One region of the Azospirillum sp. UENF 312511 genome, then DNA from elsewhere that is predicted to be linked to it. Evidence: predicted binding sites of a transcription regulator. Region 1 holds the regulator's gene; the other holds the start of a gene.

What was found. Region 1 encodes LexA, which represses DNA repair genes until DNA is damaged. Its sites were predicted from a motif close to ATGTTCTANTTTGGTTC; they were not measured.
Region 2: ACWPN7_RS33690 (LexA family protein) is a predicted target of LexA. The motif match lies at 4,293-4,309, and genes of this name have one in related genera.

Annotation. Positions count from the first base shown of each region.
Region 1 is NZ_JBSNCG010000003.1:198,004-205,205, reverse strand. Features, by position in the region: gene gltX (glutamate--tRNA ligase) at 1-1,174, opposite strand, end outside; gene ACWPN7_RS12285 (ComEC/Rec2 family competence protein) at 1,339-3,513, shown strand; gene lexA (transcriptional repressor LexA) at 3,539-4,237, opposite strand; gene ACWPN7_RS12275 (molybdopterin molybdotransferase MoeA) at 4,394-5,611, opposite strand; gene moaC (cyclic pyranopterin monophosphate synthase MoaC) at 5,611-6,105, opposite strand; gene ACWPN7_RS12265 (GNAT family N-acetyltransferase) at 6,102-6,563, opposite strand; gene trpC (indole-3-glycerol phosphate synthase TrpC) at 6,599-7,202, opposite strand, start outside.
Region 2 is NZ_JBSNCG010000005.1:1,169,676-1,176,877, forward strand. Features, by position in the region: partial or broken gene thrS (threonine--tRNA ligase) at 1-915, shown strand, start outside; gene ACWPN7_RS33680 (DUF2149 domain-containing protein) at 1,034-2,149, shown strand; cobalamin riboswitch at 2,257-2,474, shown strand; partial or broken gene ACWPN7_RS33685 (IS5 family transposase) at 2,555-3,522, opposite strand; gene ACWPN7_RS33690 (LexA family protein) at 3,818-4,246, opposite strand; gene ACWPN7_RS33695 (DUF6790 family protein) at 4,670-5,176, shown strand; gene ACWPN7_RS33700 (hypothetical protein) at 5,301-5,534, opposite strand; gene ACWPN7_RS33705 (hypothetical protein) at 6,120-6,410, opposite strand; partial or broken gene ACWPN7_RS33710 (IS6 family transposase) at 6,742-7,202, shown strand, end outside.

The DNA of each region.
Region 1 (7,202 bases):
GGACGCCGCGGCCCTTCTCGTCCAACAGCGCGGTGGCCTTCTCGTCCATCGCCAGCGGACGGGCGGCGAGGTAGAAGCGGGCGCTCTGGGCGAGATCGACCACGGTGCGGGCGCGCTGCTTCAGCCCGTTCATGGCGCGGGTCAGCAGATCGCGTTCCGACTCGGTCAGCGCGCGGCCAAGCTCGGCCTCCAGCCGCGGGGCGGCCAGACCCACGAGGCGGGCGTCGTCGGCCTGCCGCATGTAGTGGGCGTTCAGGTTCTCCAGCTTGGCGAAGTCGAAGCGCGAGGGGGAGCGCCCGATGCCCTCCAGGTTGAACCACTCCACGGCCTGTTCGGTGGAGATGATCTCGTCGTCGCCGTGCCCCCAGCCGAGCCGCAGCAGGTAGTTGCGGATCGCCTCCGGCAGGTAGCCCATGTCGCGGTAGGCGTCGACGCCCAGCGCGCCATGGCGCTTCGACAGCTTGGCGCCGTCCGGACCGTGGATCAGCGGGATGTGGCCGAACTCCGGCAGGTCCCAGCCCATGGCGTTGAAGATCTGGATCTGGCGGAAGGTGTTGGTCAGATGGTCGTCGCCGCGGATGACATGGGTCACGCCCATGTCGTGGTCGTCCACCACCACCGCCAGCAAATAGGTCGGGGTGCCGTCGGCGCGCAGCAGGATCAGATCGTCGAGCTGGGCGTTCTGCACCGTCACCTCGCCCTGGACGCGGTCCTTCAGGACCGTCTCGCCCTCCTGCGGCGCCTTCAGGCGGATCACCGGCTTCACGCCGGCCGGAGCCTCGGACGGGTCGCGGTCGCGCCAGCGCCCGTCGTAGCGCACCGGCTGGCCCGCCGCCTTCTGGGCGGCGCGCATCTCCTCCAACTCCTCGGGGCTCGCGTAGCAGTAATAGGCGCGGCCAGCCGCCAGCATCTGCTGCGCCACCTCGGCGTGGCGGTCCTTGCGGGCGAACTGGCTGACCGCGTCGCCGTCCCAGTCGAGGCCGAGCCAGGACAGGCCGTCGAGGATGGCGTCCACCGCCGCGTCCGTCGAGCGCTGGCGGTCGGTGTCCTCGATGCGCAGCAGATACGTGCCGCCGTTGCGTCGGGCGTACAGCCAGTTGAACAATGCGGTGCGGGCACCGCCGATGTGGAGAAAGCCGGTGGGCGACGGGGCGAAACGGGTGACGACGGTCATGGGAGGCTCAATTCCAGGTTCGGCGCTGCTACAGTGCTGCGGCGGCCGAGATGCGGCGGCTGCGGTGCGACTGCGGTGGTGCGGTGGTGTAACACATTAACGGCGCCGGAGGCATTTGCCTTGCGCGCATAGGCGACAGTATGGCCCACGGGGTTGAAGAGGGCATGGCCGGAGGTTTGGCGGCGGAGGGCGATGCCGGTCCTGTCCGTCGCGGCGTCGGCGCGCGCCTTCTCGTTGCGGCTCTGGAATGCCTTGCCGCGGAACGGGAGCGCTGGGCGCTGTGGCTGCCCGTGGGGACCGGGGCGGGTGTGGCCCTGTATTTCGGCCTGCATGCCGAGCCGCCGCTCTGGCTGGGGCCGGGCGCCGTGGTCGGCTGTCTGGCTCTGCTGTGGCTGGTGCGGCGGCGTCTGGCGCCGGTCGTTCTGCTGCTGGGGCTGTTGAGCGTCGCTCTGGGTTTCGCGGCGGCGCAACTGCACAGCGTGGCGGCGATGGCGCCAATGCTGACGCGCGAGCTTGGACCGGTGCAGGTCACCGGGCGGGTGCTGGCGATCGAACGGCAGCCCACCGGCACGCGGTTGATGATCGGTGAACCGATGGTGGAGCGGCTGGCCCCGGAGGCGACGCCGGAGCGGGTCCGCCTGCATTTGCCGGCCAAGGTGACACCGCCGGAGGCCGGGACGGTGGTACGGCTGCGCGCCATGCTCCACCCGCCGGCCGCCCCGGCGGAGCCGGGAGCCTTCGACCTGCAGCGGCGCGCCTATTTCGAAGGCTTCGGCGCGGTCGGCTTCGTCATGGGCGCCCCCGTCGCCCAGGAGGCGCCGCCGCCCGACGGCTGGCGCCGGGTGACGGTGGCCTTTGAGCGGGCGCGCGCCGCCATCGCCGAGCGGGTGCGTGCCGTCGTGAGCGATTCCGCGGAGGCCAGCGTCACCGCCGCCCTGCTGAACGGCGACGCGGCGGCGATTCCGGGACCGATGATGGACGCCTTCCGCGACAGCGGTCTGGCGCACCTCCTGTCCATTTCCGGCCTGCATGTGGGCATCGCCGCGGGGATCGTCTTCTGGGTGGTGCGGGCGCTGCTGGCGCTGGTTCCCTGGGTGGCGCTGCGCTGGCCGATCAAGAAGATCGCGGCGCTGGCCGGCATCCTGTCGGCCATCCTCTACACGCTGCTGGTGGGGGCGCCCTTGCCGACGCTGCGGTCGGTGCTGATGACCGGTCTGGTCATGGGAGCGGTGATCGCCGATCGGTCGCCGATCAGCATGCGGCTGGTCGCCTTCGCCGGCATCGTCACCGTCCTCTATGACCCGGAGGGGATGCTGGGGCCGAGCTTCCAGATGTCCTTCGCGGCGGTCGTCGCCCTGATCGCCGCCTTCGAACGCTTCACGCCCTGGGCGGTGCGGCGGCGGCGCGACATGGGCTGGCTCGGCAAGGGCGCCATGGCGCTGGGCGGCATCGCCTTTTCCAGCGTGGTGGCGACCGTCGCGACGACGCCTTACGGGCTCTACCATTTCCAGCAGGTCGCCTTTTACGGTGTGCTGTCCAACATGGTGGCGATTCCCATCACGACGGTGTGGATCATGCCCTTCAGCCTGTTGTCCTACCTGCTGCTGCCCTTCGGGCTGGAGGGGCCGGCGGTGACGGCGATGAGCTGGGGCGTCCGGCTGGTCATCGAGACGGCGGAGCGGACCGCGGCGCTGCCCGGAGCGACGGCGTTTCTGCCGGCCATGCCGGACGCCGCCATCGCGGCGGTCACTCTGGGCGGGCTGTGGCTGGCCATCTGGACGGGACGCTGGCGCTGGCTGGGGCTGGTGGCCTTGGCCGGCGGGCTGGTCGCCCCGGCCGTCGCGCCGCGGCCCGACATCCTGGTGTCGGAGGACGGAAAACTGATGGGCGCGCGCGGCGCGGATGGGATCCTCAGCCTCTCCACCGCCAGCGATGGCCGGGTCGCCAACACGTGGAGGCGGCGCGGCGGCATGGAAAAGCCGGAGGACAAGGCCGGTCAGGATGTCTGGCCGCTCGCCGGGGTGAGCCTGGACGGGCGGCTGCGCTGCGACGCCCTGGGGTGCCTCTACCGCGCGCAGGGGAAGACGGTGGCGCTGCTGCGCCAGCCGGACGCCTTGCCGGAGGATTGCGCGGTGGCCGATGCGGTGGTGGTCGCGGTCCCGTCGCGCGGGTGCCGGGCGCCGCTGGTCATCGACCGCTGGCAACTGCGGCGGGAGGGCGCGCACACGCTCACCCTGTCGGACAAGGGCATCCGGGTGGAAAGCGTGCGCGGTCGGCGCGGCGACCGCCCGTGGACGATGGGAGGAAAGCTCCCCGATGGAAAGACCGGGGCGCGCTGAGCCGCCGCCCCGGAGCATCCTGCGGTCAGTACTTCCGCACCAGACCGACGAGGCGACCCTGCACCCGAACGCGGTCGGCGCCGAAAATGCGGGTCTCGTAGGCGGCGTTGGCCGGTTCGAGCGCCACGGTGTTGCCCTTGCGGCGCAGGCGCTTCAGCGTGACCTCGGCGTCGTCGACCAGGGCGACGACGATGGAGCCGTTCTCCGCGCTGTCGCAGCGCTGGATGACCACCGTGTCATGGTCGAGGATGCCGGCCTCCACCATGGAATCGCCGGCGACTTCCAGCGCGTAGTGGTCGCCCATGCCGAGCATGGCGGCGGGAATGTCCACGAAGGCGGAACCGTCGCGCAACGCCTCGATGGGCGTGCCCGCGGCGATCCGGCCGTAGAGCGGCAACTGCACGGATTCGGACGCCGGGTTCGCCTCACGTCCCGCGAAGCTGAAGTCGCCCTTGATGACGTTGGGCTCGAACTTGGCGCGCGGCGGCCGGGTGCGGGCGGTCTCCAGCCCCTCCGGCAGGCGCAGCACCTCCAGCGCGCGGGCGCGGTGGGGCAGGCGGCGGATGAAGCCGCGCTCCTCCAGCCCCGTGATGAGGCGGTGGATGCCCGACTTGGACTTCAGGTTGAGAGCGTCCTTCATTTCGTCGAAGGAAGGGGACACACCGCCCTGTCCGAGCCGCTCGTTGATGAAAAGCAGCAATTCATGCTGCTTGCGCGTGAGCATTTGTGCCTCCCGGCCGGTTCCGCACTAGATATGGAACAAAAGCAAAACGTTCCATCTTGTTCTAGTTTGGTTCTTAACCCCCGTCAAGCCCTACGGATGAAATCAATCGCAAATCGACGGACAGGACTCCCAAATGGATTTCCCGTGCGGAACGGATTAAAGCGACAGGACACCGCCGCTCAGCGGGATCACCGTCACGCGGTCGCCCACAGCGGCGGCGGTTGCCTGCGGCTCGCGGACGATCAGGGCGTCGGCCCGGGCCAGCCGGGACATCATCGCGCTGTCCTGGCGCGGGAAGGGCGTGGCGATGGGCTCGCCGTCCGTCCCGGTGGACAGGGTGGCGCGCATGAAGTCGGTGCGGTCGTCGTTGGCCTTCAGCGGCGCGCCGAGCCGCGCCGCGAGCGTGGTGTTCTCGGCGGGCAAGCCTTGGAGACGGCGAAGGACGGGCACCAGGAACAGCAGGGCGGCCACCCCGGTGGACACCGGATTGCCGGGCAGGCCGAGCAGCGGAACGCCGTTCGCCGTCCCGAAAATCAACGGTTTGCCGGGCTTCATGGCGACGCGGTAGAAGTCCAGTGACAGCCCGCCCAGTACGTCGCGCACATGGTCGTGCTCGCCTTGCGAGGCGCCGCCCGTGGTCACCAGCAGGTCGCAGCCGGCCGCCCCGGCGGCCATGGCGGCGAGATGCTCCGGATCGTCCTTGGCCACGCCGAGATTGTGGGCGAGGCCGCCCTGGCTGGCGACCAGCGCGCAGAGGCCGAGCGCGTTGGAGCTGACGATCTGGCTCGGTCCCAGCGGATCGCCGGGCAGGGCGATCTCGTCCCCGGTGGCGAGCACGGCGACCCGCGGTCGGCGGTGGACGCGCAGCCAGGGCAGGTTGGCCGCGGCGGCCAGGGCGACGTCGCGGGCGGTGAGCAGCCGTCCTTTGGGAAGCAACTCCTCTCCCGCGGTGAAGTCCAATCCGGCGGGACGGATGAAGCGACCCGCGGGCACGGCGCGCCCGACGCGCACGCGGTCCCCGGCGTCCTCGCAATCCTCCTGCATCACCACGGCGTCGGCCCCGGCGGGCAGGGGCGCGCCGGTAAAGATGCGCACGGCCTCGCCCGCGCCGACCGATCCGGCGAAGGCGTGGCCAGCGGCGGACTCGCCGATGCGGCGCAGCGTGACGGGAGCTTCCGCCGACGCCGGGACGATGTCGGCGGCGCGGACGGCCCAGCCGTCCATGGCCGCGGCGGCGAAGGGCGGCTGAGTCAGGCGAGCGCCGGCGGGCTCCGCCAGGACGCGCCCCAGCGCGTCGGGCAACGGCACCGTCTCCGCCGGCAGGGCGGTGAAGGCGGCGAGGATGCGGGCGCGGGCTTCACCGACCTGTAGCATCAGACCGCGCTCCCCCATTCGCCGCTCTTGCCACCGGCCTTGTGCAGCAGCTTCACCTCGGTGATGGTCATGCCGCGGTCCACCGCCTTGCACATGTCGTAGACGGTGAGTGCGGCGACCGACACGGCGGTTAGCGCCTCCATTTCCACGCCGGTCTGGCCCCTGAGCTTGCAGGTGGCGGTGATGTCCACGGCGTTGCGCTCGGGGTCGCAGGTCAGGTCCACCTTGACCGACGTCAGCATCAGCGGGTGGCACAGCGGGATCAGGTCCGGCGTGCGCTTGGCCCCCATGATGCCGGCCAGCCGCGCCACCGACAGGACGTCGCCCTTCTTGAGGCCGCCCTGGAGGATGAGGGCCAGCGTTTCCGGCTGCATCAGGACGGAGCCGCGGGCGGTCGCCGAGCGCTCCGTGTCGGCCTTGCCGGACACGTCCACCATGACCGCGCGGCCTTCGGCGTCGAAGTGGGTGAAGCCGCTTGCGGGCTGGTCGGTCATAGGGGTTTCTCCATGAACAGGCTCAGCGGGTCCGGACCGTAGGGGCCGAACGGGCCGCGGTTGGCGAAACCCTGCTTGCGGTAGAGGGCAATGGCCTCGTCCTGATAGACGCCGGTCTCCAGCCGCAGCAGGGACAGGCCGGCGGCACGGGCCTCATCCTCGATGCGTTCCAGAAGGCGGCGCCCGATCTGGCCGCCGCGCGCGGTCGGCTGGACGAACATCCGTTTGACCTCGCCATAGCCACCGTCGGTGTCGATGCGCATGGCGCCGCAGCCGACCACGGTTCCCGACCGCCGGGCGACCAGGAAACGGATGTCCGGCTTGGCCAGCGATTGCAGGTCGAGCAGGTGGTTGCTCTCGGCCGGGTATAAGTCGCCCAGATAGCGGTCCAGCTCTTCGATGAGCTGAACCACTTCGTCCTGGAGCGGGCTTTCCCGGGCAATGGTCACGTTCGGCACGGCGTCGCTCCTCCCCATTGCTTTCTTGTTTTGTCTCAGGCGAGCAGGGCGCGGGTGGCCGCGGTCACATCCTCCTGCCGCATCAGCGATTCACCGACCAGGAAGCAGCGCGCGCCGACCGCGGCCATGCGCGACAGGTCCGACGGGCTGTAGAGACCGCTTTCGGCGACCAGCATGCGATCGGCGGGCACATGGGCCGCCAGTTCCTCGGTCGTGGCGATGTCCACCGCCAGGGTCTTCAGGTTCCGGTTGTTCACGCCGAGAAGCGGGGTTTTCAACGCAAGGGCGCGGTCCAGCTCCTCGCGGTTGTGCACCTCAACCAGCACGTCCAGGCCCCAGGCGATGGCGGCGTCCTCGATCTCCGCGGCCTGCGCGTCGCTCAGCGCCGCCATGATGATGAGGATACAGTCGGCGCCGAGCGCACGGGATTCGGCGATCTGGTAGGGATCGACCATGAAGTCCTTGCGCAGCACCGGCAGGTCCACCGCGGCGCGGGCGGCCAGCAGATAGTCGTCGCAGCCCTGAAAGTAAGGCTCGTCCGTCAGCACCGACAGGCAGGTGGCGCCGCCCTCACGGTAGGCGCGGGCCAGCGACGGCGGGTCGAAGTCCGGGCGGATCAGGCCCTTGGACGGGCTGGCC
Region 2 (7,202 bases), on a different contig from region 1:
CAGGGCATCCGCAGCTACCGCGACCTGCCGCTGCGGCTGGCCGAGATCGGCAAGGTCCATCGCTTCGAACCGTCGGGTGCGCTCCACGGCCTGATGCGGGTGCGCGCCTTCACCCAGGACGACGCGCACATCTTCTGCACCGAGGACCAGATCGTCGGCGAGTCCCGCTCCGTCTGCCAGCTGGTGCTGAGCATCTACCGCGACTTCGGCTTCGAGGACGTGCGGGTGAAGTTCTCCGACCGGCCGGCCAAGCGGGTCGGCTCCGATGCCGTCTGGGACAAGGCCGAGGCCGCCCTGCGCGACGCGGTGGAAGCCACAGGACTGCCTTACGGCCTGAACCCCGGCGAAGGGGCGTTCTATGGGCCGAAGCTGGAGTTCGTGCTGCGCGACGCCATTGGCCGGGACTGGCAGTGCGGCACCTTGCAGGTCGATCTCACTCTGCCGGAGCGGTTGGGGGCCGGCTACATCGGGCCGGACGGCGCCAAGCACCCGCCGGTGATGCTGCATCGGGCGCTGTTCGGTTCGCTGGAGCGCTTCACCGGGATTCTGCTCGAACACCATGCTGGGCGGCTGCCGCTATGGCTGGCGCCGGTGCAGGCGGTGGTCGTTACGATTACCGGAGAGGCTGATGACTATGCCCGTGAACTTGTCGGCCTGCTGCACGAGGAGGGCTTGCGGGCCGAGGCTGACCTGCGCAACGAGAAGATCGGCTACAAGATCCGCGAGCACAGCTTGGCCAAAGTTCCGGTGATGCTGGTTGTCGGCAAGCGGGAGGCCGCGGACGGGACCGTCTCCTTCCGTCGGCTCGGTTCGCCGGACAGCGAAACAATGTGGGCGCGGGAGGCGCTGCTGCGTCTCGACGCGGAGAACCGGCGCTCACTTCTGAAGCCGGCTTCGGTCGCCTGGGGGCATTGAGTGCCGTTCGCGGGACAGAGGGGAGTTGACGCGAAATCGATATGTAATGTTATATCATTACATATACCGGTGTGGTGAGCTTTCCCACGTCGGGGGATCAGGGGATTTGGGGGATATCATGGATCGCCGTGCCAACCGCGCCCGCCACCGGGCGGGAACGGTTCTCTCGTGCCTTGTCGTAGCACCACCGGTACTGCTGTGCGCGGCCGGAGCGCTGGCCGATGCGCCGGTCGTGCTGGAACCGGTGGTGGTCAGCGCCACCGCCACCGAGCGACCGCTGGCCGACGCGCCGGCGACCGTCACGGTCATCACGGGCGGCGAGCTTCAGCAGCGCCCGGTGCAGGATCTGGCGGACGCGCTCCGCGACACGCCGGGGATCATGGTCGGCGGCGTCGGGCTGAACCGCCGCGGTATCTCCATCCGCGGCATGCCGGCGGAACACACGCTGATCCTGATGGATGGCATCGCCCGCCTGTTCCTGCTGCCCGTCCTGCTGCTGATCCTGGCGTCGCTGGCCTACAGCTTGTGGGCGCTGGGGGCCTTCGCGGTGGAGGCGTGGCAGCGCCGCCGCGGGGACCACCGCTCGCCGCTGATCGCGTACCGCCACCGCACGGGATGCGGCAGCGACGATCTGGAGCTGTGGATCATGAAGCGGCTGGAGTGGCTGCGGGTGGTGGCCCGCAGCGCGCCGATGCTGGGGCTGGTGGCGACGATGATCCCCATGGGGCCGGCCCTGCTGGCCCTGACCCGCAACGACGCCCAGGGCATCGGCGAGAACCTGACGGTGGCCTTCTCCGCGGTGATCCTGGCGCTGGTCGCGGCCAGCATCGCCTTCTTGCCGCCGCTGGCTGCTGGAGGATCTGCGGGCGGTCGAGCGGTCCCTGGCCGAAGCCGGAGGAGCCGGCTGATGCGCTTTCTCGACCATGACGACGCCGACGATCCGATCCTGTCGGTGGTCAACCTGATCGACCTGTTCCTGGTGGTCATCGGCATCCTGATGATCGTCATCGTGCGCAACCCGCTCAACCCGTTCTCATCCAACAAGGCCGTCGTGGTGGAGAATCCCGGCGAAGCCGACATGCGCATCACGGTGAAGGATGGACAGGAACTGACCCGCTATGAATCGACCGGCGCCATCGGGGAGGGCAAGGGAATCCGGGCGGGAACGACCTACCGTCTGCCGGACGGCCGCTTGATCTACGTGCCCGAAACGGGCGCTCCGGACACGCCGTGATCGGACCCCGTCATCGGACCGGTGCACGCAGGCTTCCGTCATCGGCGAACCGGCTTTCTCCCAAAGTCTTTCGTTCACGAAGCTTGACCGGCGTGTCGCGGTCGCCCATGAATGGTCCCGGTTCTGGTTCTTCCGGCGATCTTCGCCGGAAGCTAAGAGGGAACCCGGTGAGCCGCGTCCCGCGGCGAGGCCGGGGCTGCCCCCGCAACTGTGAGCGGTGAGCCGTTCCGTCGTTATCCGCCACTGGCGCCTCCGGCGCCGGGAAGGCCGGACGGAACGGCGGCGACCCGCAAGCCAGGAGACCTGCCAGTACCACAACGAAACGTCCTCGGGTGGGGTGTCCCGGTGGAGGACGCTGTTGCACCGAGGCAGCGAGAGTTGGAGCCGGCAGGTCGGTGCGCCTGATCATCGGACGCGGACGGCGTCCGGGCGTCCAAGGTCGAGCATGCGGTTCAGGACCAGGACGGCGACACCAATCTCGGTCTGCTGCCGGTCGTCGGTGTGGAAGTGGAGACCCTCCCCGATGACGTGTTTGTAGCGGCTGAAGAAGGCCTCCACGAGCGCGCGCAGGTTGTAGCCGGAGTTGCCTGCCACGCCTTGCGGCCATCAGCGGCGATGGCCTGGAGATGCCGATCCCGCTGTGCTGGTGCGCTCTGCGCGGTATCGCTCGGTACCGCCGTGGAGCGCGGCGGCGCGACCACGCCCGCCCCTGGGTGCCGCTTGGTCACGGCTTCGTAGACGCCGCTCTGGTCGTAAGCGCCGTCGGCGATGACGGCAACCAGGGGCTCGGCAATCCGGTCCAGCAGGGGGCCGACTTGCGAGGCGTCATCGACGTCATGATCGGTCAGTGTCGCGGCGACGATGCGCCCGGTGCCGGCGTCCAGGCCGATGTGCAGCTTCCGCCACGCGCGGCGCCGGCGCGTGCCGTGCTTCTCGATCAGCCAGTCACCGGGGCCGCACAGCTTCACACCGGTGCTGTCGACCAGCAGACGGATTGGGTCGTTGGTTTTCGCCGGCGGGGTCGGGACGGTGACGGTCTTGGCCCGGCGGCTGAGCGTGGAATGATCCGGCACCGCCAGATCGAGCCCGAGCACCTGGACGAGGGAAGCGACCAGACCCTCAGTTTGCCGCAGAGCCAAGCGGTACACCGCACGCAGCATCAACGCCGTGAGGATCGCCAGGTCGGAGTAGGTGCGCTGCCCGCCCGGTGTGGATCGGGTCTCGGCCCGCCAGCGCTCCACCGCCTCGTCGCTGAACCACACGTTCAGGCTGCCACGCGCCCGCAGCGCGGCATCATACTCTTGCCAGTTGCAAACCCTGTATCGCTGCTTGGGGATGTGATGGCGGCGAGCGGCGTTGGCTTTGAACGGCATCGGCTGGATCAGAACAGGGAATGGTCAACGGCGCCTCCCCTACGATGCTGCCCCGCCATCCGCAATCCCCGCCTCGCTGCAACAACGTCCCGCGCCGGCACTCCCGGCAGCGGAAGCGGCGATACCCGTGCGCCGTCCGATCCGAACGCTCGGTCGTGCTTGCCGACTGGCAGTGTGGGCAACGCATCCGTCTCCTCCTCGCTGAGAGGGGAGATCTGGGGAATGGCCAAGCTCCCGGCAACGTGGCGCGACACCTGACGGAACCGCCCGTAGACCCGCGGCGACACCATGGCCATCACCGCCGATGCAAACGGATGGTGCTCGTGATCACGCCCCAGATTTCAAAGTCGAGCCGGTCGGTGACCTCGACCGGACGGTATGCGGTATCATCCGAATCCGGCACCAACCACACTTGGGCGCCACGCTTCAGCAGGCGCTTGCACGTCAGTTCGCCATCAAGCACCGCCACCACGACGTCGTCATGACGGGCAGTCAGCGACCGATCAACAATTGCTAGGTCACCGTCATGGATGCCGGCGCGGACCATGGAATGACCGGAGACGCGCAAGGTGAAGGTGGCGGAAGGGTGGGGCACCAGCACTTCTGCGAGTTCGATTCGGCCTTCCACATAGTCCGCCGCGGGTGACGGGAATCCCGCCGGCACCACGGCCTCAACAGACACGACCGGGCATGACCGCATCACTACCGGCTCTGGCGCCTGCATGCTCCCCTCCACCCACCTGACTTGTTGGGAGGATGGCGCAGGAAAAGAACTTTTCAAGAACAAAGAGTCGTTGACACCAAAGCTGGGATCGCGGTGATCAGCTTCGCTGTCATGCCTACCCTAGCGCCGGGACGAGCGGGGCAGCACCCAGCGACAGGGTTTCGACAAGGCGATAGTCGGGCGCGACTGCGCGCGCCGGGAACATAGCGTTCACGGTTGGTATCCTTTAATTGAAGATGGGGTGGGGTAGTCGGCCCGCCGATCTGCAGATATCAGTTCGCAGGATCGATGCGGTTGTGCACCTCGCCAGAACAGATACAGGCGCGAGGACAGCGCCTACATCGAGGTATTTCCGATAGCCTCTTGGAACGGGCGAGATAAACGCCTCAACGTCTGCTTGTCGTCTCTTCCATGGAGGACGAAATGGACGTCGCTAATTTGATACGATTTGTCCTGACACACATTCCTTTGATCACCTTTCTACTGGCGATCATCATTCCAACTCTCAGCCGGTCTGACCGAACCCCGGAAGGCTACCTGTCCTGGCTGCTGCTGCTCGCCGTTGACGTTGATGCTCTCTGGGCGGGGCTGTTCCATGTGTTCGCTCCGGAGCGCGCGGCGGCGTTCATCGGATGGACGACAAGCCCGTTTCAGTTCGAGATCGGCGTCGCTGACATAGCGCTGGGCGCCATGGGGGTGCTCGCCTTCCGGAGATCGCTCGACTTCAAGGCGGCGGTCGTGACCTACGCATCACTGTTCTACATCGGCGTGGCGTACGGCCACTTTCATCAGATTTGGGTGGCCGGGAACTATGCGCCTGGGAACGCCGGCATTCTTCTCGTTCTCACCTGCATCCGGCCGTTCCTCCTGATCCTGCTCCTCATCGCGGCTCAACGGAAGGCAGTCCCGGCGATGGTTCTCGGGAGGTAGGGATTGGTTAGCGGAGCGCGTCAGCGTCATGTTTCCGAGGCGCACCAAGGCGATCCCGAATCCAGGCAGCATCGGGTCCGGCCTTGTACAGCACAGATTGCGGCCCGGTCATGGTCAAGCCGGGTTATCCCCTCTCGGGTCCCAGCACCCGCTCCCGCTCGTGGATCAGCAGCGCGAGAGCCGCCTGGACGATTCCCTCCCTGGGGATGTCGCTCAACTCCAACTCCCGGACGGCTTGCTGGACATATTGGGAGACCGCTCGCTCGGCCTGCTCTGGGGGCATTCCGGCGAGTGTAACCGCCAAGCGCTCCGCCACCGGCTTCATGGCTACGGCAACGATGGCATCGTTCGGTGTCATGGAGCGGCCTCCTCACGGGCTTCCTGGTTGCTCAATCTACTTTCAGTTTAGCGACAGCGAGGCAGTGAAGTGTAGAGGGTTGATCCGCGTGTTTTCAACTGCGTGCGAGCGGGCCGACCAAGCAGCCCACTCCATAGGGACGATCTCAGCACCCACCAGAGAAGCCAATCCAGCGCGGAACACTCATGGCCCCAGATATGGCGGGAACGCTCAACAGCGCACATACCCGGGCATGCAATTTCTGGCTGTGATATTTCGACAGAAGCTCAATTTCGACTCGACGGTTCTTGGGTTATGGCCTTACCCCTTTTTCGCAGAGCAAGGCATTTTAGGAACGGCCATGTGCCATTATGTTTCGTCAGCGTGCAGCTCGGCTTGCCGAGCACTCAAGACGTTGCGAGAGCACAATCAAGCCGCCATCGGCTTTGAAGCCCGGGAATACCTGATTGGTGTTGAGCGGTGGATAATAGCTTGGACATGCCGCACTCCATTCACCATGCAGGAAATTTCTGAGGGTGCCAGTCACCTGCACGAGTGCTCGTTATGCCTGGAACAGAAAGGTGAAGAAGGGGCACAACAAGTCCCTCACTTCCGGAGCAGCTTGTCCTTGGCGGCAGACCCGGCGCTGGAGCCGACCCAGTAGGACACCACCGCCGAGGCCATGGTGGTCAGGGCGCCCAGCATGAGCGTGGCGTTCTGGTCGATTGCGCCGGTCGGCTGGCTCAGCACCCGGTACAGCACGATGCCGAACGTCACCAGGACGATGGTCGACACGACCGGGGCTCCCCAGGAGATGCGGCTGCCGGCTTGGGCAAGCTGGACGGTCTGCGCGCGGGCGTCAGCCCGATCCTCGTTGTCGAGCCGGAGCAGCGCCACGGGTTCCGTCAGGTGTCGCGCCACGTTGCCGGGAGCTTGGCCATTCCCCAGATCTCCCCTCTCAGCGAGGAGGAGACGGATGCGTTGACCACACTGCCAGTCGGCAAGCACGACCGAGCGTTCGGATCGGACGGCGCACGGGTATCGCCGCTTCCGCTGCCGGGAGTGCCGGCGCGGGTTCAATGAACGCACCGGCTCGGTGCTGAACCGCCTGCAGCTGCCCTCCGACGTGGTGTTCCTGATCGTGCTGTGGCGGCTGCGCCTGAAGCTGAGCTTGCGCGATCTCGCCGAGATCCTGCTGTTGCGCGGACTGGTCTTCTCCCATGAGGCGGTGCGGGACTGGGAAGCCAAGCTGGCGCCGTTGCTCACGGAGGCTCTGCGTCAGCACCGGAAGGGCAAGATCGGCCGGAGCTGGTACGTGGACGAGACCTACCTCAAGGTCGCCGGCCAGTGGCAGGACTTGTACCGGGCCATCGACAGTGATGGCAATTTGGTGGACGTTTTTCTCAGCCCAACGCGCGACCAAGTTGCGGCCAGAGCATTCTTCCGCTCAGCGATCTAGGTGACCGGGATCATCCCCAAGACCATCACCTCCGACAAGCACTCCGGCTACCCGCCGGCCCTCAAGGAGATGTTCGGTGAGGATGTCGAGCACCGCACTTCGAAATACAAAAACAACCATTTGGAGCAAGATCACCGCGGAGTGAAAGGCCGCACCCGGCCGATGCGCGGCTTCAAGTCCTCAGGCAGTGCTGCTCGGTTCTGCCGGGCTTACGACGAGGTGCGCAACTT